4 regions of the Paenibacillus sp. J2R1T-4 genome follow, and region 4 is predicted to be linked to each of the others. Evidence: riboswitches for the same ligand, from Rfam matches in the RefSeq annotation. Region 4 holds a riboswitch; each other region holds the start of a gene.
The links. A riboswitch is a leader RNA that binds a small molecule or an ion and turns the genes downstream of it on or off. The one in region 4 is predicted to bind cyclic di-AMP.
Positions count from the first base shown of each region.

Region 1: linked by a shared signal. The riboswitch ahead of AC58QD_RS05845 (CAP domain-containing protein) and the one ahead of AC58QD_RS29905 (C40 family peptidase) in region 4 are both predicted to bind cyclic di-AMP.
Region 2: linked by a shared signal. The riboswitch ahead of AC58QD_RS31930 (KamA family radical SAM protein) and the one ahead of AC58QD_RS29905 (C40 family peptidase) in region 4 are both predicted to bind cyclic di-AMP.
Region 3: linked by a shared signal. The riboswitch ahead of AC58QD_RS30995 (resuscitation-promoting factor) and the one ahead of AC58QD_RS29905 (C40 family peptidase) in region 4 are both predicted to bind cyclic di-AMP.

Region 1 covers NZ_JCAUBA010000002.1:479,773-485,608, reverse strand. The annotation lists gene yiaK (3-dehydro-L-gulonate 2-dehydrogenase) at 1-217, shown strand, start outside; gene AC58QD_RS05860 (DegT/DnrJ/EryC1/StrS family aminotransferase) at 299-1,510, opposite strand; gene AC58QD_RS05855 (alpha/beta-type small acid-soluble spore protein) at 1,697-1,966, opposite strand; gene AC58QD_RS05850 (CBS domain-containing protein) at 2,172-2,600, shown strand; gene AC58QD_RS05845 (CAP domain-containing protein) at 2,915-3,721, opposite strand; cyclic di-AMP (ydaO/yuaA leader) riboswitch at 3,728-3,854, opposite strand; gene AC58QD_RS05840 (sugar phosphate isomerase/epimerase family protein) at 3,940-4,815, opposite strand; gene AC58QD_RS05835 (YhgE/Pip family protein) at 4,962-5,836, opposite strand, start outside.
Region 2 covers NZ_JCAUBA010000035.1:38,513-44,348, reverse strand. The annotation lists gene solA (N-methyl-L-tryptophan oxidase) at 1-1,194, shown strand, start outside; gene AC58QD_RS31930 (KamA family radical SAM protein) at 1,248-2,438, opposite strand; cyclic di-AMP (ydaO/yuaA leader) riboswitch at 2,609-2,749, opposite strand; gene AC58QD_RS31925 (nicotinate phosphoribosyltransferase) at 2,973-4,424, opposite strand; gene AC58QD_RS31920 (cysteine hydrolase family protein) at 4,421-4,963, opposite strand; gene AC58QD_RS31915 (NUDIX domain-containing protein) at 5,035-5,808, opposite strand.
Region 3 covers NZ_JCAUBA010000032.1:47,178-53,013, forward strand. The annotation lists gene rnmV (ribonuclease M5) at 1-544, opposite strand, end outside; gene AC58QD_RS30995 (resuscitation-promoting factor) at 793-1,932, opposite strand; cyclic di-AMP (ydaO/yuaA leader) riboswitch at 2,227-2,390, opposite strand; gene AC58QD_RS31000 (ABC transporter ATP-binding protein) at 2,655-3,401, shown strand; gene AC58QD_RS31005 (ABC transporter permease) at 3,398-4,603, shown strand; gene AC58QD_RS31010 (TatD family hydrolase) at 4,736-5,503, opposite strand; gene AC58QD_RS31015 (HD domain-containing protein) at 5,534-5,836, opposite strand, start outside.
Region 4 covers NZ_JCAUBA010000028.1:53,417-59,252, forward strand. The annotation lists gene AC58QD_RS29895 (branched-chain amino acid aminotransferase) at 1-548, shown strand, start outside; gene AC58QD_RS29900 (carbohydrate-binding family 9-like protein) at 1,022-1,675, shown strand; cyclic di-AMP (ydaO/yuaA leader) riboswitch at 1,859-2,008, shown strand; gene AC58QD_RS29905 (C40 family peptidase) at 2,009-2,875, shown strand; gene AC58QD_RS29910 (hypothetical protein) at 3,450-3,917, shown strand; gene AC58QD_RS29915 (amidohydrolase family protein) at 4,118-4,894, shown strand; gene AC58QD_RS29920 (amidohydrolase family protein) at 4,891-5,676, shown strand.

The DNA.
Region 1 (5,836 bases), on a different contig from region 4:
AATATTCATCGCTTTTGATTATGGGCGACTACCGGAGCAAGGGGTACTAGCTCAACGATTGGAAGAAATTCTGGATGACCTGCATAACAGTGTTCCTACGGACGAGAATGGCAGCATCCGCTATCCTGGTGAATCTGCTCTTAGTACCCGCAACTATAATTTGAAGCATGGCATCCCAGTTGATTCCGGCATCTGGCAGCAAGTGTTAGAGTTGTAAGTCAATTCGATACCAAAAAGGATTCCATCCTCCCGGCTTTAGCCGAAAAGGATGGAATCCTTTATAAGTTACCCCTATTTTTTAGAATGAACGAATTACTTTTTGAACAGCTGCTGCAATATCAACCATAGCTTGATCGTCTGATAATAATACATTTTGCGTCAACCACAGTGCTTCCTTCTCACATAACCGCTCACAAACCGGACAATCATATGTTGTCCGTGTACCAGTCCATGCTTCAGTCGCATCTAATACAGCTACATTCTTATTGAGCGGCACATAGCCAGATGCAACAGGTACACCCTCGGCTTGAATACGTTTGATGAATTCATCCTTATTAATGCGAGACGTAACTTCGGTATCGAGCTTAAACATATATAAATGATAGGCATGACGTGTAATGCGCGGATCTTGCTTGATTAATTTGATTCCTTCGATTTGGCCAAGAAGCTCATTCAGACGAGCAGCATTGTTCTCGCGCTTCTTCATCTGCTCCTCGAGACGTGTCATCTGAGCAATTACGATGGCTGCTTGGAATTCTGACATGCGGTAGTTTTGCCCCATCTTCTCATGCTGATACCAGCCGCCATTCGGAATACGGCCAACATTGCAGATGGACCATGCATTTTCCCACAATTGTTGCTTGTTCGTTGTAATGATACCGCCTTCGCCTGAGTTCAGGTTTTTGCTGGATTGAAGGCTGAATGTCCCGATATCCCCAATCCCGCCAACCCCTTTACCTTCCCAACTGGCACCTACCGCTTGCGCAGCATCCTCAATCAATGCGATGCCGTGCTTTGTGGCTATTTCAGTCAAGCGTGTCATGTTAGCAGGTGCCCCTGCAATATGGACAGCGATGATTGCTTTTGTCTTAGGCGTTATCAGAGCTTCTACTTTCTCCGGGTCAATTAATAAAGTATCTTCCTCAATATCGGCAAACACTGGAATGACTCCATAGGCTAGACATGCTGTAGCAGTGGCTATAAATGTATAGGGCGGGATAATAACTTCATCACCGGATTTCACCCCTGCTGCCTGAAGCGCAACCGTTATCGCAACAGTTCCATTCACAACACTAACGGCATATTGTGTGTTCTGCAGAGCGGCGAATTGCTTCTCCATCAAAGGTAGCTTAGGTTGATAATTAGGTTTGGCACTTCCCCCGGCTCCTCCCCATTTGCCTGATTCCAGAACTTCCTTAAGCAAGTTAAGCTCCAGCTCATCATATATCGGCCAATCCGCATATCCAGTAGTCCGAACGGGTGCCCCGCCATGAATAGCAAGCTTGTTCATACAATTCTCCTCTCGACCCTTTACAGTCTGATAAAGTTATGGCTGCTGCCATTTACAACTTCATCTTAGTATATTTTAAGAGGGGATGTATGACATTTTAGCTATGAGATCGGCCAAAATATAACACTTTCGCCATCCAACTGCTTTGAGCGTTTCTTGATAGAAACGCTCAAAGCTGCGAGATGCTTACTTCTGCTTTGGGTTTTTGGCTAACTGTTCTTGCGCCATGCGCACCATTTCTCTGACCATAGCACCGCCAATTTGCCCTCCGACTTTCCCAACAGATTCTGTTGTAAGATGACCGTTATCACCCTGGGTAAGCGGTACACCAAGTGACTTGGCTACCTCATATTTAACCTGATCAGGATGATTAGGATCAACCGCATATCCTTGCTCTTTCATAACCTCAACTTTGAAAGCATCCAGTCGATTCGAACGGTTTCGTCTTCGCGACATAATATTCACCTCATTTGTATTGTTCCCTTGTGTTGTTGATGCAATGTGTTGTTTTCAGATCCATATTGTTCCATATTCACTGATTTTCCATATAAAAAATTAACGCAATGCTTCAAAACACGGTATAATGGGTAAGAGATGTGTGGTCTTTATGGATATGGAGTTTGTCATATAGAGAAAGAATCATGGAGAAGGAGATTGTTACATGAATATTGCTTTTTTTCTAGTCCCCAAACTTGAAGTGATTTGTTTAACTACTCAATCAACACTTCGTCAGGCTTTGGAGCGGATGGAATATCACCGTTACACAGCCGTTCCCATTCTTAGTGAAGAAGGCAAGTATGTAGGCACGATTACTGAAGGAGATTTACTTTGGTTCCTAAAGAATAACGAAGACGTGTCATTCGACAACGCTCATCGTGTACAACTATCTGAAATTCCAATGCGAGTCCATAATATGCCGGTTCACATTAATGCGAACATGAGTGATTTGATCTCCAAAGCCAAGCTGCAGAATTTCGTTCCTGTTGTTGATGACATGGACCGCTTTATCGGTATCGTTCGCCGCAGCGACATTATCGAATATTGTGCCCAACAAGTATTTCAATTAACGGGCGAGAATGCGATTGTATAATGGAAAGTTAAAGGAACACCGCTTATCCGAATGGATAGGCGGTGTTTTTTGTTGACAATTATAGTGCTCCTTTGCGGCTGAATTCAGTTTTGCGCGTAGGAGAGCAGGAAGATGGGCTCCAATCGCTGTTGCATTTGAATTCTGATGAATTATTTTAAGTGGTGAGAATTCAAGTGCAAAGGCGACCGCTAACGCTTTTCCGCTCCATCTTCCTGCTCTTTTCTGTTCAACGTTTCATTAATCCCAAAAACTAATAAATTCTATAAAAAAAAACCGCAGACAAAAGTCAGCGGTTCTAACTAAAATGGATTATCCTATCCTGTAAATTCTTGTACCCATTCGCCGTTGTAGTAAGCAACACCGATCTTCGTGAAGTTCGGGCTCAAAATATTTTGACGATGTCCGGGGCTGTTCATCCAGGCTGTCATTACTTCTTGAGGGTTGCGTTGACCTTTAGCAATGTTCTCACCAGCATAACGGTAAGAGATATTATAAGATTTCATCATATCAAACGGTGAACCAAAAGTTGGTGAAGTATGATCAAAATAGTTATTGTTGTACATATCTTTGGCTTTGTCTAACGCCATCCGAGTCAATTCAGCATCACTGGTTACTGGCTTCAGTCCTGCTTTGGCACGCTCTTGATTCACAAGTGAAATCACTTGATTGGCATAGGAGCTCTCTGTTCCAGTTGATTGGTCAGGCTGTGTAGGTTGAACAGGTGCTGGCTTAACTGGTGCAGGTTTTACCGGTGTAGGAGTTGGTGTTACAGGCGTTGGCTTAACTGGCGCCGGAGTTGGAGCTACCGGTGCTGGTGTCGGCGTTGGAGTTACTGGCGCTGGTGTTACAGGCGTTGGAGCTACAGGTTTCGGCTCAGGCGTTCCAGTTGGCAATTGCAGCTGTAAGCCTGGGAAGCATTGTTGCAGCTTCGAAAAGTCAAATTTACCATTCAGTAAATCCGCCAAGTTACCTTGTTGCACGCTGTAGTAAACCTTAACGTTGTTGCTATTGTTAGGCAATTCGGTTAGTGGCGCTGCTGACGCTGCACCTGCTCCGAATGTGCCTCCGATTACGCTAAGTGCAAGTACTCCTGCTAGAATCTGTTTGTTCATTTTCTTCAAAACGATCCACTCTCCCTTTCGGCCTGCGAGGTTAGCTGTCGGATTCGGATCAAAGAGTTAACCCGGCCGCTTTGATGCGGCTTCACCCCAAAGTTGGTTCCCCCGTGCTTATTAGCTTCGGCCTAGTTTGTTTGGTGCCTGTTCATTGTAGCATGCATCTATTCAATAATTCATGCCGCAATTTATGGCAACTGAACAGGAAAGTGGAATTTTCGGTATTATCGATACATCTTGATGAAATCTACGGCTTTACGAATATCAACTTCAGGTTGATCGCCAACTTCACGTTCGATCGTCAAATAACCTGTGTAGCCGATGTCTTGGATTGCTTGAAAATAAGCTTTGAAATCTACTTTACCTTCGCCAAGGGGAACTTCACGGAAGATCTCTCCAGAGCTGACCATCTTCGCAATTTTACCATGATCCATCGGCTCATAGCCCAAAGAACCATACACCTCGCGAGGATCTACTTCTTTATAACGGATGCCATCCTTCACGTGGGTGTGTACAATGTAATCTTTCAATATATGAAGTCCGCGTACCGGATCATCGCCTGTTACCATTACCATGTTGGCTGGGTCGAAGTTAACGGAAACGCCTTTGCTGCTAAGTGTATCGAGGAATCCTTTAAGATGATCAGCCGTCTCAGGACCTGTCTCGATTGCAAAAAATCCGCCCATGCTGCTGGCATATTGGCTAAGCTCTTCGCAGGATTGCTGCATAGCTGCGTATGTGGCGCCATTCTTATCATCCGGCACAATCCCGATATGTGTAGTAACAATATTCGTTCCTAACTCCTTGGCCAGATCCAGTATACGCTTGGATTTCTCAATCTTCGCAGGATTTGCTCCGACATCTTGGAAGCCATGTCCACCTAAGTCACCGCATAAAGCAGAGATTTCAAGACCAAGGGAGTCTATGTAGGATTTCAATTCACGACGCTGAGCGGGTGATAAGTTTGCTGGGTCCATCTCTCCGCTTACCGCATAGATCTGTACACCTTCTGCTCCTACTTCTTTCGCTTTCAACAGCCCGGCTCTAACTCCTATACCAAAGCTATCTACGATAACACCTATTTTATTAGTTAATTTCATTTCTAACAAACATCCTCTCTATTTGAAAGATTCCCAAGGAATGGGTTGCATACGTAGTGATTGTACTTTTGTATCATGGGCTGTGTCAATATCAACAAAGGCAACCTTCCTCGTAACAGAGAAATGGCTGCCTTTTGTCGGAGTTATTAGATTGTTACTGCTGGTGTTGGATCGTTCTGTTCAGAATGATCCTTTTTGCGGAAATTCACAATAAAGTACGTTAAAGTCAATAGGCTTGCTCCTACTGTAAAAGCACCTAGGATAAGTGCGTTTTGGCCAAGATAAGAGAAGTCTCCGCTAGAAATAACGGCTTTGTATCCTGATACCGTGTAGGACATCGGCAGCCATGCATTGAATACTTGCAGCGGTGCAGGGATTAATTCCAACGGGAATGTTCCAGCCGATGTTGTCAATTGCAGGATCAAGATAATGATGGCAATGAATCGACCTGGGTCTCCGAATGCTGTAACCAAGAACTGCACAAGTGTCATGAAGGTCCAACTAACCAACACACTGAACAACATGAAGTATGGGATGCTCTGTACTTCAATGCCAAGACCGAATAACAGAACAATATCCACAATAACAGCCTGTATGACACCAATGGATAACATCATTCCCCATTTACCCATAAACCAGCTGAAACCGGATCTAGGCATTAAAGAAGTTTCCTTCAATGGTAACACAATCGTTAGTAATAAGGACCCCACGAATAGTCCTAATGAGATGAAATAAGGTGCAAAGCCAGTACCATAGTTAGGAACTGGAGAGATTACATCTTCCTCAACTTGTACAGGATTAGCAATTTTATTGTAAGTTGCGTCGGTTGTGTGAACTTCACTGGTCTGTGTTGAAGCTTCCTGCAGCTTGCTCGACAGTTCATTAGTGCCATTAACAATCTGGGAGGAGCCTGCAGTGAGCCGGTCTGTTCCATCCTTCAACTGTTTCGTTCCCTCAGCTAGCTGGTCCGCTCCTCCTGACAACTGAGAAAGCCCGTTCAGTAACCCGGCTCCTCCGCTTA
Region 2 (5,836 bases), on a different contig from region 4:
GCTGTGGAGGTTCATGTGAATCAGAATCAGACTGCACAACTGAAACATTTCGACGTGATTGTTATTGGAGCTGGTTCCATGGGGATGGCTGCCGGCTATTCAACCGCCAAGCAGGGACTCACAACGCTGATGATCGATGCCTTCGATCCGCCGCATGTATTCGGCAGTCACCATGGAGATACGCGGATTATTCGTCACGCTTATGCGGAAGGCAAGGAATACGTCCCCTTGTTGCTCAGAGCTCAGCAATTGTGGAATCAGTTAGAGTCTGAGACGGGGAACAAGCTATTCCATCAAACTGGGGTGCTAAGCGTCGGGAGGAAGAATACTACTTACATCGAGACCATAATGGACAGCGCTAGACAATACGGATTGCCTCTTGAGCTGTTAGAAGCCCGGGAGATTTGCCACCGGTGGCCTGGAATTCGTCTGGAGGATGACTTCATAGGTTGTTTGGAGACTAGCTCCGGGGTGCTAAAGAGCGAAGTATGCGTCCAATCTTACAAGGGTCTTGCTTTGGCGCATGGAGCCAAGCTATTGACCGGCCAACGGGTTCGAGCGATCGAGCTCGCTCAGAGCGGAACTATAGTGAAGACAGACGAAGGGACCTTCCATGCAGATCGAATTGTTGTGAGTGCTGGAGCCTGGGTCCCTTATCTTCTGGAGACGGCGGGAATCCATGCGGCGGTACAGCCCACTCGCAAAACTGTTGGATGGTTCGAGTCTGATGCGGAGTTGTATCACTCAAGCCGCTTCCCTGCTTTTATATTCCAACTTGATGGAGGTACTTTCTATGGCTTCCCTGATATGGATGGGGGCGGTGTTAAGGTAGGCAGACATGATAGCGGTCTTCCAGTTCATCCTGACGAGGTGAATCGCCAGTTCGGCGTTAGGCCGGAGGATGAGGGCGATCTCAGAATGTTTCTTGAGACCTGCATGCCCCAGGCCGCAGGATCACTGCGTGAGGGGAAAGTATGCCTATACTCCATGACCCCTGATGAAGATTTTATTGTCGATGTGCTTCCAGAGCACCGGCATGCTGTTATCCTTGCCGGATTTTCTGGACATGGCTTCAAGTTCTCAAGCGTTATGGGCGAAATCGCGGCACAGCTGCTGACCGAGGGGAGCTCCAGCTTTGATTTGTCCTCGTTCTCTATAACGAGACCAGCACTTGCAGCTCGGCGTCGGCGATAGCAGGGGCCCTATTTACAAGAGTAACCGCCCGGATTGGGCGGTTACTCTGATATTCAGTCTCCGATGATCCTCATCGGATAAGAATGGATATATACGGTTGTATGATCGAAGTCTTCCAAGCCTGCCAGTTCAACAACTTTCAACTCGTCGGCAGCGTAATCTTCATTCCCGACTTCAATCTGTTCATCGAGAAACAGAGCTTCGTCAGGACAATCCCAGATCATGAACTGTCCGTCTCGATTGTCGCGCGACTGTACATATTTCAAATACGCCTTGCCCTGCTCAATCGCCAGCACTTCAATTCGTCCAGAAGCATGGCCGACGTATAGGCGAACCCGTTTGCCGAACCCGGATGTGCGTGTTTTGGTTTCTTCGACAAGTGTGTAAGCTTTGGCGAGAGGAAGAGATACGTCTGCAGCAACAGCCGCCTCGGAATTATGAACGTAAAAATAGTTCGGTGTAACCCCAACCTGTGTAATGCAGTCCAGCAAATGGCTCAGTACTACAGAATCGTCGTTGATGCCCTTCCATATAGGCGTGTGATTGACCACGATCGCCCCTGCTTGCCTCAAGGCCTCGAAGCAGCTTCTCGCCTCAAGAGTAAGCTCATCGGGATGATGGATGTGCGCCTTGACATAAATACGTTGATCAGGACGCGAGCAGGAACGAATAATATCCAACAATTCCATATCAGCGGTAACACGCATGGGGTATAAGATCGGAAGCTTGGATTCCAGACGGATCGTGCGTACATGTTCAGCTGCGCTTAACCGCCTCATAATGTAACCCAATAGAGAAGTAGGCATAACAAAGCTGTCTCGACCGCTCAGCCATACATTGCTAATCTCAGCATGCGACTCGATAAAAGCGAGTCCCGCTTCCAACTGCTCCATCGGAGCATTGAGCGTACTGCCATTCAGCGGTGCGCAGTTACTGCAGCCGCACCCCCGGTCACTTCTTACATCAGGCAAGCTCAGCCTCACTGTGTTCCCGCCGTAGCTGGAATAACCATGATCAACCTCGCCTTCCAGTTCAAGCCCAGCTTCATCCCATCTGTCATACTCATCCATTCCGTTCTCATTCTCCATTACAGCAATGAGCCTGCGCATCGATTCTTGTGCGTCCGTCCGATCGACTAGCCCCCGATAATAATCGTTGATGCTTAGAACACATTGATCTGTGACCGCATCCGGCGAGACACTCTCCTCCTGTGGTTGGGCAATGGATAACTTACGCTTCAGCATACTTCTCATCCTCCTCTTCACTGGTCCTGTTATACGATCCGGGGCAGCGGTGAGTACATGCCGAATAGACCCACTGCCGCAACGCATCGATAAGCGCTAGTGCATACAGAGGGTCATAAATATAAAAAAGACCCTTAGCCGGGTCAATTGTGCGTAATAATCACAAATAAACTTGACCCATCTACTGCTGACGAGGTTAGCTGACGGACTCGGGAAAGATGGTTCCCTACGATCACATGATCGATTCGCCCCTACAAATTGGTTCCCCCGCTTCCCGGAACACAAAACCGGAAATTAAGCGCTACTCTAATTTTATTGGATGATACCAGGTATGTCAATGCTGGAGCGCATATAGCATAGCTGCTACCCCACCTGGATTGTTGCTGCACGGCTATGCAAACGATCCGGAATCATCAAAATAAACAGAACCTAAATTAGTGTATGCAGGGCGATATCCTTTGGTGCACAATACGTTTCCAATTCATGCACTTTCTTACATGGAGTCAGCCCATATCCTTAATAAGCCAGATGTTACTAATTAGGTTTGCGATGTTTCTCGATCAGTTCCATCTTCAGCTCCCATACCGCAGTACTCAAGTTAACGCGATACATCTCCGGATTCAGCTTACGAAGTATTTGCGGCCAGAACAGGGTCAGCTGCTCCTCATGGTAGGCGCGAATATGCTCCAAGCCAGGCAGCTGATAAACCAACTCCCCCTCGTGAAATATCGGTTCCAACAGAGCGACAGCCTCATAATTCTCAATGAATTTATGAATATACGGATGGACGGGATCGAACAGCTTAATCCGCTCACCAGCCCGAACATCTACCTCATGCCCCAGTGCTACGTAATCGGCTTCCGCTTTCCCCGTCGCCTTGTTCACGATCCGGTACACATCCTTGAACCCTGGATTCGATACTTTCTCTGGGTTGCCTGAGATCTTGATGACCGGTACGTACTTTCCCGCCTTTTCCCTCGCGACTAGCTTATACACCCCGCCAAGCGCAGGCTGATCACCGCCAGTTATTAATTGAGTGCCCACTCCCCAAATGTCGATCTTTGCACCCTGTGCTTTGAGGTTGAGAATAATATTCTCGTCGAGATCATTCGAAGCTACGATCTTCACGTCCGACAGGCCTGCTTCATCCAGAAGCTTCCGCGCGCTCTGTGAGAGGTAAGCCAAGTCTCCGCTATCCAGCCTGATGGCGTTCAGCTTCTTGCCCATACCTTCCAGTAACCGCGCCGTCTTGATCGCATTAGGCACTCCGCTGTTCAAAGTATCGTACGTATCTACCAGCAAGGTGACTTGATCGGGAAGCGCTTCTGCATATTTATTGAACGCCTCTTCCTCCGTATCGTGCCCTTGCACCCAGGAATGGGCGTGTGTTCCTTGGGTCGGGATACCGAACATCATACCGGCTCTCATGTTAGAAGTAGCATGGAAGCCTGCGATGTACGCTGCACGTGCTCCCCATACTGCTGCATCTGCTTCCTGCGCCCGTCTCGTACCGAATTCAAGCAGCCGATCCTGTGATGCCACTTGTTTCACACGGGAAGCTTTGGTCGCAATTAGTGTCTGGTAGTTCATAAAGTTCAAGATCGCCGTCTCGATCAACTGGGCCTCGAACACCCTGGCCTCCACACGAACCAAGGGCTCGCTCGGGAACACAATCGTTCCTTCAGGGACTGCCTGCAGGCTGCCCGTAAAGCGGAAATTCCTAAGCTCCTGCAGAAATTCCTCCTTATAAGGCTCCTCCTGCTGACGCAAGTATTCAATCTCTTCGTTACCGAACTGCAGATTTTGAATGTAATCGACGATCCGCTCCAATCCAGCAAACACCGCGTAGCCATTGCCGAAGGGCAGCTTCCGAAAATACGCCTCAAAGACCACCTTCTCCTTCCAAGAGCCATGTACCCAGTGGGCGTACATCATATTGATCTGATATTTGTCCGTATGAAGGGTTAAGTTGTTGTTGAATGTCATACCGCGGATTCCACCTTTGCTCCTAGAGTTCCCTGAAAATGCGTCAGCGCCCATTCATGGCCTAATGGATTAAAGCTTGCTACAGCGTCGGCGTGGACAACAATTGTATATCCTCGATTGTAAGCATCCACTGCTGTGTGAAGCACGCATATATCGGTGCACACTCCGACTAAATGCAGCTCCTGTATGCCCCGTGCTCTTAACTGCAGCTCCAGCTCTGTCCCGCAAAAAGCGCTATATCTTGTTTTGTCCATCCAATAGATGTTCTCCTGATTAGCCTCATATACATCATTCAACTTGCCATACAGCTTGCGGCCTTCTGTCCCGCGAATATTGTGCGGAGGAAACAGCCGATGCTCGGGGTGATACGCATCATTCTCATCATGCAGATCAACAGCCATGACTACGAAATCACCCTGTTCTACAAACTCCTTCGTAAGCGAAGAGATTCGATCCTCAATCTGAATACCCGGGTCACCGCATGGTAATTTTCCAACTACAAAATCCACCGTGTAATCAATCACTACTAGTGCCTTCATCCTTCCCAGCTCCTTCGATCAAGTATATTTAATAGTATTAATAGACATTATTAACTAACAGGCCTGCACCCTTAACTATAGATCGACAGCTGCGGCACGTATTCGGTAAATCGATACAATTGCGCATGACGCTGTGAGTATTGGTTCGACATTTTCAATTCCCCGCGGTGGTCACGAACTTCTTCAAGGAGACCTTTGCGGCTCTGAGTAGAGGTAATCTTACGAATGAAATTATGCTCTGTGAACTCCGGGACTACCGTCTGAATGACTTGATACAGCTCACTAATCGTAAATTCATCCGGTAAAAATTGCTTGGCAATAGCCGTCGTCAGCATCTTCGTCTGGACCTGTGCGAGTGCGTCCGCCAGTATGCTCCGGTGATCAAAGGCAAGGTCCATCGCCAGAGCGGTCTTCACTTCGAATAACCGAACATCTGCAGCATCATCCGCCGCCCGGCGATTAGCCAGAAGCTTCTCATGCACAAGAGCAAAATAAGCATGCGAGATCATCCATCCGCGAGGATCACGTCCAGGTGTGCTGTACGCATTGAAAAACTCAATATGCACATCCGCTACTCCTGTCTCTTCGAACAGTTCACGCTTGGCACTCTCCAGAATCGTTTCCGTCTCCGTCGAGAAGCCGCCCGGCAATGCCCATTGCCCTTCGTAAGGCCATCGCTCCCTCTGGATGAGCAGCACTTGAAGCTCTCGGAGCGGGAGTGACTTCTTGGCAGTAAGTCTATCTGTTGATGTAATGGTGAAAATGACGATATCAGCAGGCGCGCCGTCAGGAGTGCGGTATTTGCTAGCTGTATAATTAGACTCGTTCTCGATCTGGTTGTTCATGGCATCATCACCCCTGATGTCGGATTGT
Region 3 (5,836 bases), on a different contig from region 4:
AATCTTGATACGCCGCTTCAAACTCTTCCCGTGTTATACGGAACATCGAGCAGCGCTTCAGAAACTGTTTGCCATTGCAGCAGCCAATGCCTAGCCGATTACCAATGGCTAACCGCCGTCTGGCCGCATCGGGATGAACAAGCAGTCCTGCTGCAACCAGATCCGTTTGCGAAATTTGCGCAGCAGGCTCCAGTTCAGAACCGGATAATTCATAGTCTGTCCTTACTTGGGACAAAGCTTTGCGTATAGCTTCGTCGGACGCGTTCTCGACACCAATATCACCCTTCTTGGATGCTTCTTGCTGGGTTAGAAAAGCATGCTTGCAGCCAGGGACCCGTGACGTAATGATATTGCGAATTCGTTCACCTGCATGGTCGGGATCGGTAAATACGATAACACCTCTGCGCTCTTGAGCCAGGGCGATCTTCCGGATCACATCCGAATTGATTGCAGACCCGCCGGTCTCTATAGTATCAGCCTGAACAGCGCGATGAATCGCTATCGTATCATCCCTGCCTTCCACAACAATGACTTCTTTGATCACCTTAAAACTCGTCCCTTTCTTTCACAAAAAATACTTCGAAAAATCTAACTAAATCTGAAACAAAATAAGCCTGAATTCCGTTAGAATAGCATACATAAATTAATACATCAAAAACGACAAAAGAAGAGGGGCGGTCGTCCTCTTCTTCGACTTACATAAGGTTCTATTGTACACTATACCCGATTTATTGGGATTTCATCAATGCTGAACGCCTTGCCGGGAACGTTCCAGATTAGCTCAAGCCCCTCTTAACTAGAAGCCGGCTTATCTTTTCCGATAATGTAAACCTTGTATCCACGTTTCAAGCCAAAGCGTTTGGCGTAGTCAAGATTGTCGAAATAAACATCAATTTTGTTGCCCTTCACACCACTGCCAATATCTTCAGCGCGACGAAGTCCAATACCTTCAATGTAAACCCACCAACCAATAGGAATTACTTTGGGATCTACGGCGATTGTGCGTCCTTCAGTCACTCTCGTGCCCGAATACGTTAGGCCGTACTGGGGATGATCACTCGTCTTTCCAGTAGAGCCGACATCAACGGAATAAGCGGTTAATGTAACATTATTCAAGATTTGCTTATATCCGAATGTTACCCCCGGCTTAGACACCTCTTCAACATTAGGTGAGGCTGCAGATAGTACTACAACTGGATTCTTGGTTCCAAGAGCAACTACTTTGTTAACGCTCTCTGCCGATACCTTCATATCCACTACATTCGCAGATACAAGAACACCGTCTTCGAATACTTTTTCTATTTTCTTGGCGAGAACACCCTCTACGCCCTCCGATACGACCTGCTCTTTGCCTTTCAGCAAGTTCGGATCATTCTTCTGAACGGTTTCATACGGAATGGGTTCCGTCTGATCCTCAAGCGATATGCTAACTCTGACCACCTGTACTGAATCGTTGCCAATTAGACCGGTGTCCTGAGAAGGGAATACCTTATCAAGCTCTCCCACCGTGACATTCAAGTCCTGCAAAGCTGCAGCAACCGTTCTTCCTGTCGTGTACTTTGTTTCCGTCTTCCCATCGGCCGTTAATTGAATCGGAGTGGCATGATCGATCACGACTGTGTCCCCATGCTTCAGCTTAGCCTCGAGAGGCTGGGACAATCGATCATGTTCTCCGACCGTAATGGCCAGTTCATCCAGTAGGCGTTGAAGGACCCCTTGTTTAGTGCTCACAACGGTTTCTTGTCCATTCACTACTACGGATACGCTCTTGGTAGCCGTACCGTACAACAACACCAAAAACATGAAAGTCATAGCGATTGAAAATGCAGAAAGGGCAAATATCAAACGCACGTTTTCACGCTTCCATCGCAATGCGAAGGTCATGCTGGATGATCGTTTTACATGGGGTTCTCCTTGGTGAATAGCTCCCACTTCTTCGGTCCTCCTTATAAGCCCCGCCGTCTTTTGTGTTACGCGATCGGTTTAGACGCGACTATGGATTATTATTTGTGCCACCTTCGCTTTCCGCTTGTTGATTTTTGGGCCAACCGCCCCCTCCTATCACTATGAGGAGCCTGATCCAAATATCACCACTTCGGAAAAAAAAGATGCTTCTCTTTCGCTTTAACGCTTTACTTGGTTAAGACGTTAAAAAGCCAAGAAGAGGGACTCTTCTCGGCTGTTGCGAACCATGCTAAATCAAATACAAGCATAGGCGCCCGACAAAGTGCCTCTCTCTTCACGCTTACGAGGTTAGCTGTCGGATTCGGACGTGAGAGTCGCCCTATTCGCTCGAAGACACTCATCGTCTTTCTTACGAAATTCACCCCAATGATAACCTGATCTGGTTCCCCCGTTTTTCATTTCTGAAAACTCAGCGATTGGAAATTGATAGCAATATGAAGTTAAGTTATTATGAAGGTTAGTGTACGATGTTCCTCCGATGCTGTAAAGCTAGCGGAGTATGCAAAAACAAGCAAATAAGCTTATTTTGTGTATTTAATCACACTTTTTCAGTTCTATAGCTCCCTGCTTCTCTTCCGGACGTATGTTTTCATTATTTTCGGGTCATTAGTTGAAAAAAATAGGTAAAAATGTACTTGAAATTTCTAAAAAAGATAGGATAAAAGGATCATTTTATCGGAGGCGGACGCATGAAACCGATTTTGGAAGTGGAAAATTTGTATGGCGGTTATTTCAAAAATAAATCAATATTGCATGATCTTACTTTTTCTGTTAACTCTGGCGAGATGATCGGATTAATTGGGTTGAACGGAGCAGGAAAGAGCACGACCATTAAACATCTCTTAGGACTGTTACAGCCGCAGCAGGGTACAATTCGTATCGGCGGACAAGAGCCGCTGCGTGACGAGCATCAGTTCCGTTCTGGTCTCGCTTACGTACCGGAAGCTCCAGAGCTGTATGAAGAGCTTACTATTAAGGAGCATTTGAAGCTCACTACCATGGTATATGGACTTGATGAGCAAGAATTCGAACGCAGATGCGCTGTTCTCGGTGCCCAATTCCAGATGAGCGACAAGCTTGACAGCTTTCCTCAGCATTTGTCGAAGGGCATGAAGCAGAAGGTGATGATTATGTGTGCGTTTCTTGTCGAACCTTCACTCTATATTGTAGACGAACCTTTTCTCGGACTTGATCCGCTCAGTATGCGCTCGTTGTTAGAGCTTATGGTCGCTCGAAAGCAAGAAGGTGCCGGACTGTTGATCAGTTCTCATATTTTGTCGACAATTGAGAAGTATTGCGATCGTTTTATTGTGCTTCATAAAGGTCGCACGATCGCATATGGCACACTTGAGGATATCAAAGAACAGGCTGGCATACAACAAAATATTTCATTAGAAGAATTATTCTTCTCCTTGATTGGGGAGGGCGTCAAATGAAGGTGCCCACCTTATTGTGGCAGCAAAGGCACAAACGCCATCTAGGTATCGCAATGCGGTACACTAGGGATATGGGGAGGAGTGGATTTTTCAGCTTTATGCTGTTTGCCAGCATTGCGCTGGCTTACTTTTACGCGAATTCTCTCAAGCAATTGCCAGAAAACTTCCCTTTTACGCTAGTGTTAACCCTCCTCTTGCTGCCCGTTATCACGGTAAGTCCGGTTCGCACGCTGCTTCGAGGCGCGGATAGCGTCTTCTTGCTTCCTCTGGAATCCAACATGTCCGCTTATTTCCGAGCGGCTTTCCGTTATAGCTTCATTGGACAAGCTCTATTGACCTTTTCTGTTGTAACCGCGTTAGGTCCGCTCTACCGATATGGATTCGGTGAGGACGCTGTCCCGCTATTAGTGCTTTTGTTCCTAATAATCGCTTTAAAGCTCGCCAATCTGCTGGGGAATTGGAAGGAAGCTAATTTAGTTCGAGCCGGACACCGACGTCTTATTGCAGCGGTAAGATGGGTCAGTACCTTTATCGTCCTGTTCCTCTTGTTCCGCTACGGATTCACTCTTGCTGGATTGTCGTTCTTACTCCTATTTGCTTCTGTAAGTTTATTAATCCGGTTGCTGCCCTCACATCAGGTTCATTGGACACAGCTGATTGCACGCGAAAGGACGCATCAATCCTATTTTTCCTTGTTCTTCAGCTGGTTTACAACCGTTGAGGAAATGCCTCCCATAGTCAAAAGGCGACGCTATTTATCTTTTGCAACAGCGAGAATTGGCTTCCGTCAAAGCAATTCCTATGTCCTCTTGTATGCCTTAACGCTTATTCGGTCAGAATTAACGAGCATTGTGCTCCGGTTGCTTATGATTGCAATCGTTCTATTACTTACAAGTACGGACCCATGGATGGCATCATGCTTGTACATGTTCTTCGCGCTAGTCATACACGTACAGTTATCCGCTCTGCGTGAATATCATACATATGCTGTAATGCCTGCGCTCTATCCGCTGCCAGGCGAAGCCATGCGCCACGCGGTGGCCGCAGTGGCATTTCGCGCGCAGCTCGCCGTTCTTGCGCTGCTCACGGCCGCGCTGCTCGCAAGTGCCGCGTTCGCGCCGTGGATGGCGCTGCTGCCAGCGGCCGCCGTGACCGCGGCCGGCGTCGTGCGCCAGCGCATGCGGCGCGAGCGGCCGGCGTAGCCGCGGGCGCGTCGCGCGTGCGCGGGCGCGTCGCGCGTGCGCGGGCGCGTGCTTGCGCGCGACCGCGCGAGGCCGCGCCGAGTGCGCCGCCGCCGCAGGCGCAAGCAGCCAAAAGGCTGTTCCGTTTGCCCCCTAGGGCAATCGGAACAGCCTTTTGGCGTTCGCCGTCGTGAGCGCGGCGAATTGCTCTAGCGGCAGGCCGACAATCTCGGCCGCCGATTCGGCTACGAGCCGGACATAGCCGGTCTCGTTGCGCTTGCCGCGATGAGGATGCGGCGTCAAATAAGGGGCGTCGGTCTCTATGAGCACCCGATCGATCGGCACCTTCGCCAGCACCTCTTTGGGCTGCTTCGCGTTCTTGAAGGTGATCGGCCCGCCAAAGGAAATATAGAAGTTCATATCCAAGCACATCTTAGCTGTTTCCCAACTCCCGGAGAAGCAGTGCATCACTCCGCCTACATCCTTTGCATTCTCCTCCTTGAGAATCTTCACCACATCATGATGCGCATCGCGATTATGAATCGAGATCGGCAAGTTCGCTTTACGCGCTAACTGAATCTGCTCGCGGAAGACTCGCTCCTGTACGTCCTTGGGTGACGTATCCCAATAGTAGTCCAATCCAATCTCCCCAATTGCGACTACCTTCGGATGAGTTACCAAAGACTCCAACCACTCCAAATCGCCTTCCTTCATGTTAACGGCATCTTGCGGATGCCAGCCGACTGTTGAATAAACAAAGTCATATTGCTCCGCTAAGCGGATTGAGCTTGGAATCGTCTCCCGATTGAAGCCAATATTGATAATATGACTTACTCCGTTCTCGCGAGCTCGAGCAATCGCCTCATCCCTGTCCTCATCAAAAGCTTTATCGTTCATATGGGTATGTGTATCAATAATCATGCTAGTTTATAAGCTCCTCTTCGATTTTCTTTAGGCCCCCCAACCAAATCTGGCCCTCCACTCCACTGGCATCTGCAATGATTGTTCGAATAACAGATCCTCCGGAAAGTATACACGCTTTTCGCCCTGATGAATTTCGCTGATCGATCTTACGATCTCCGATTTGCGAGAAATTTCAATAAGCTCTTCTTTACCATCCAACAGCATAATCGGCAAGCTTTCTTCGCCGCTCCCTGCCCGGTACACATCATAGGGCACGTCCGTCAAAAAATCGATCTCCATATAATAGTCCGGATCGATCCCGAAGCGACGCATCCATTCCCTTAGTTCTTC
Region 4 (5,836 bases):
ATGTAGAGAGCAATTATGTTCGCGCCGTTCGCGGTGGAACAGGGAATGCCAAGACAGCGGGTAATTACGCTTCGAGTATCAAAGCGCAAGAAGAGGCCAAAGAGGGCGGTTACGCTCAAGTTTTGTGGCTGGATGGCGTGGAGAAGAAGTATATTGAAGAAGTCGGCAGTATGAACGTATTTTTCAAAATCAACGGCGTGGTGGTTACACCTGAGTTGAATGGCAGCATTCTGCAGGGTGTCACGCGTGCGTCCGTTATTGAACTGCTGCAGACCTGGAATATTCCAGTCGTAGAGCGGAAGCTATCCATCCAAGAGCTGTACGAAGCTTCTCAGAATGGAACATTGGAAGAAGCGTTCGGTACAGGCACGGCTGCGGTCATCTCACCTGTCGGCGAGCTGAACTGGGAAGATAAGAAGATCATCATCAACAAAGGTGAGATCGGGCCTGTTGCACAGCGTGTATACGATACGATTACCGGCATTCAGAACGGTTCCGTCGAGGATTCATTCGGTTGGACCGTGCAGGTTGAAACGGTAAAAGCATAGTGATTGTAGTGGAAACATCCCGATCCTTCATAAAAGGATTCGGGATGTTTCTTTATGTGTGCGCAGCGGCGCCCGGCCTCGCTCTAAAGCGGAAAATCCGCTTTGCAACCCGCAGCAGCGGCGCCTGGCTTGCTCTAAAGCGGAAAATCCGCTTTGCAGCCCGCAGCAGCGGCACCCGGCCTTGCTCTAAAGCGGAAAATCCGCTTTGCAACCCGCAGCAGCGGCGCCCGGCCTCGCTCTAAAGCGGGAAATCCGCTTTGCAGCCCGCAGCAGCGGCGCCCGGCCTTGCTCTAAAGCGGAAAATCCGCTTTGCAGCCCGCAGCAGCGGCACCCGGCCTTGCTCTAAAGCGGAAAATCCGCTTTAGAGCTCGCTGCACGCCGCTCAAAATGATATCGGCCCCCGATTGCCATTCCAGAACGATCCGTGATAAGCTTTTTTTAGCAAAGAATACATACATAAAGGAGATATCCGTATGAGTGAATTCAAGTATGTGTGCCGTAAGCTGCCCTTGCAAGGCAAACTGGCTTTACCGCTGACTCCTACTATGTGGGAAACCGCGACAGAAGTGGAGCTGCGTGAAGTGGTTACAGGGGACAAGCCCAAGTTGGCTACTGCTGTCCGGGCCGCGTGGAACAATTGGGGCGTCTATTATCGTTTTGTGTGTGAGGATGACAGTATTGTGAGCACTATGACACAGCGGGATGATCCTATTTATGATGAAGATGTAGTCGAGGTATTCATGTCAGTAGACGGGGATCTGTCCAGATACTTTGAATTTGAATTCAGTCCGGCCAGTGTGATGTTCGACGCAACCATTGTGAATGACCTGAATGATCCAACAGGGAATACTCTGAATGTCGACACCTCATGGGACAGCTCTGAGCTGACTTTGTGGGTGAATGTGGATTTGGCTAATCGGCGTGTAGAGTATGAAATTGCTATTCCAGCAGCTGATCTGTTGAATGGGAGGTCCATTGAAGCTGGAGATGAGTGGAGAACCAATTTGTATCGCATAGACCGCAATTCGAGCAACGATCCTGAGCTGGACGAATACAGCGCTTGGTCGCCAACGAGACGTTTACGGTTCCATATTCCGCAACGATTTGGAACATTTACGTTTGAATAGCCCGAAATTACGGTTTTGGTCACCATTTTCTAATTATTGGCGGTTGAATCCAAATGTATCCTATGATAGCCTAACAAATATGTAAAAACAAAAGAATGCCGAATCGGGTCGTGCCGAACGACTTGTACGGGGGACTATGAAAGAAGCACGAATGCTGGATTGAAGTCTGGTGCGATGTTTCTTTCCATGCGCTAACTGAATCATCTGATTTATGGATGGTTGGGGGATCGCAAGTGGGGTGAATGCTTGGTAAGCCCGCAAGGGGGAACCGGCTAGGGAAACTCTCTTCCCGAATCCGACAACTAACCTCGGAGGCAACAGGAGGGAAAAGATTTGAAGCGTTTTGTCAAAACGGTTTTTTGGTCATGTGCGATTGGAGGTATTGCAGCCGCGCTTTCTTTGACTGCACCGTCCGAAGCCAAAGCATATCCGGCGGAATACGGAGTTAAGGTTCAGGTGAATGATTCTATTGTCGCATTTCCAGAAGCACAGCCATTTATCGACACATCCGGCACTTTGCTTGTTCCAATTCGCAATATAGCGGAGAAGATGGGCTACAAAGTGGATTGGGCCATGAGTAATTCAAGCATTAGTCTGAAGCTCAGTGACGGTAACAAGGTGATTTCGATCAAGACAGGTTCAACAGAAGCAAATGTCAACGGAAAATCCATTAAGACGGATGTTCCTCCAGTGTTAGCCAATGGGATGACCTATGTTCCTCTCCGGTTTATCTCAGAAAGCTTCGGTTATATGTTACAGTGGGACGACGCTAATGGTGTAGCAATCATCTGTCAGGACGGACAATATCATGCACCAGCCTGGTATGTGCCGGCCAAGAAGACACTGGCCGATATGGTATCCGACACGTCGAAGTATTACATAGGGATTCGATACATGTGGGGCGGTACTACTACCAATGGCTTCGACTGCTCTGGATTTGTGAACTATGTATTCGATCAGTACGGAATAGATCTACCGCGTACATCGAAAAGCATGTATGACACTGCTGGCACACGAACCGTAGGTTTGGCACCTGGCGATCTTGTATTCTTCAACATAGGCAAAGGAACGACACATGTCGGCATTTATCTAGGGAATGATCAATTTATTTCTGCCACCTCTTCAAGTGGGATAAAGATTGATTCGATTTCTAGCAACTACTGGGGTTCCAAGTTTATTGGTGCTAACAGAGTCGTATAATCTAGCTTTAATTTAATAGGATTAGTAAACAAGCGGTGCGGACCTTCCTCAGGTTCGTGCCGTTTGTTTATCTTTAACCAATCTTTGTTGAAGTGAATCACTAGATGAGCCTAATTCCTGAAAGTATACAATTTGTTACACAGCTCAGCCAAGCCGCTAAGCTTGACACGATGCCTAATGATAAGCCATGTTACTATCGTCTATTTGGGTCATTTCATCAATCAGGCACTAAATAGCCAACCCGTCTATCCCTTATTTCCGCATTGCGAACCGATTTCCCTCAGAATCCATGCAAATAACCAGTAGTAAAACTTGTTATCCAAGAACAAACTGGTTTTTCCGCCCCAATAACCTATACCAGCACTGGCTAACTGATCTCCTCAGGACCTAATGGTACACTTTTTTACAATAACGCTGCCAGGATGCACGGTTTGGATGAATTTACTTGTGTTCTTGCAATTAAATACGCTGTAGTTTGCGAAGGCGAATGTCGGATTAAATGCCTGATTTTGGGATATGCTAACTTTGAACTATAGGAATGCATGATATCCTTAATAGAAAGAAGGGCTTGTCCATGAGTCATGTTCCAATGGTATTCATGTTTCCAGACAGCAAGGCGGCATCATTAGCCTATGATACCCTGACCGAGCTTGGTTACCATGCGCATCGCAACGAGCAGAAGGGTCAATCGGTCGTGCAGGTGTTCGTTGATCACAGCGAGCTCACGTCCGCACTTGAGATTACCCAAGCGTGTGGTGGGGAATTAACAGTTGAAGAGCAGGAAATGCAGGTAGAGCATGAGCATAACACACGGATGATTGAAGATGAGACTGCTAGAGGGAATGTGTACAATACAGCTTATGGCATGGATATGATTCCGATTCCTGCCCATCTTGTCAATGAGGATACCAGTACAGATTACTCGGGTTCCGCATCGGAAGCTGTATCATTCAGTAATGAGGGGGCCTCTTCCGGGACTGCCAAGGATTTTGATCCCTCAGGGGATGATTATGACGGTTTCGATGCAGGAATTCATATGTAATCGAAAGCTAGTCAATACGTATCAATCAGGAAGCATCTTGGAGCATTCAACCAGGATGCTTCTTGTTTTTGCGAATTCTTATCCTTTTTCCATTGACAGCACTTACATACGTCTTTAGAATACAGGTAGATCTAATAAAATACAGGTATTATACAACAATGAACTTAATTAGATTGGCCAAGAAAGGGGAGTCAAACAGGATGATTATTGACAGTCATCTTCATGTGTTTTTTTCTAGAACGCAGCCTTGGAAACCGCTTGTAGATCAAACCCTGCACCATATGCAAATGACTGGCGTCGACAAGACTTGTTTAATGCCCCATCCGCAATTCGCAGGTAATATATATCCGAATCAGGCAGATATGATTTTTCAAGCCGAGACATTAGTCGAGATTACGAACGCCTATCCTGATATTTTCTTGCCATTATTATTCATTAATCCATCTTTGCCGCCTGCATTCACGCTGGAGCTGATGGAGAAATATATAAGGAATGGGCCTATAATCGGGGCGAAATTCCATATCTCTATGATCGCGGACGATGAGCGGTATGAGCCGATCTATGATTTCCTGGAAAAGCACGATATTCCGCTATTGTTCCATAGTTGGTATAAAACGACGCAGCGCACCACTTTCGAATCTACTCCGGCCGATATTGCCAAAATGGCGAAAAAGCATCCCTCCCTGCGAATATTAATGGCTCATCTGACTGGGGCGAAAATTCGAGGAATTCAAGATATTAAAGCTTACCCCAACGTGCTGTTGGATACATCAGGATCGCAGCCGGAGGAAGGTTACTTACAGAGAGCGATTGAAGAATTGGGAGCAGACCGGGTCTTGTTTGGTTCGGACTATCCTATTCGAGCTTTTTCTACTCAGCTTGGCCGTATTGAATCTGTCTCCTTATCCGACGAAGACCGTGCGAAGGTTTTGTATAAAAATGCAATGAAGTTTTTCCGTAAGGGAGGAGACAAATGATGGCGAAGCCAATTAACAAATTGATTGATGTGGCGGCATGGACTGGAAATTGGCCTTTTTTGAAGTTGCGATATACGGAGCTGCCTGCTTTGAAGACCAAGCTGCAGTCATTGCATGTCGAGCAGGCATTCGTTGCACCAATCGAAGCGATTCTGGAGCAGGATCCGATCCGAGCCAACAAAGAGCTGCTTGAAGCTACTCGTCATGACGAATTTTTCTCACCTGTGCTTGTTGTGGATTTGTCCTATGCGAACTGGCAGGAAAATGTGGATTTAGCGGTAAAAGATGGCCGGGTCCGGATCTTGAAGCTGCTGCCCAATTACCATATGTATGAAGTGAACGAGGCGAATCTGGAGCCGTTGGTCAAGCTGACTATGCAGCACAAGCTGATTATCAGCATTCAGATGCGGGTCGAGGACATTCGCGGTCAATATCCGCTCATGAGGGTGGAGGATTTGGACGTGGTCCGCGTTGTGAAGACCGTCTCGTTCTTCCCTGAGCAACCCTTCATCCTGAGCAATCCGGCTACAGCAGAACTGGCACAGGTGCTTAACTCGGTTGATAATCTGTACGTGGAGCTTGCAAGTGTGGAGAATCCGGATGTATTGATGATGCTGAAGAATACGTATGGGCTCGATCAAGTCTTGTTCGGATCGCATACACCTTTCTTCATCCCGGAAGCGATTATAGCTAAGTTGAAATACACAGATGTTTCACAAGCGGACGTCGAACAAGTTGCATTCCGAAATGCAGAGAAATTGCTTGCTTGGTGTAACGAGTAGACGAGGTAAGGATAGAGAATACGGCTGCTCCATTAGGTCTAACAAAAGACCTGGGGGACAGCCCTTTTTGCTAGGAAAACCCCTTTACTCCAAATTTGATTTTCCGTTCACCACACGAGATCGTTTTGAGCTATATTAGAGTTATTGCACTCCCAAATTA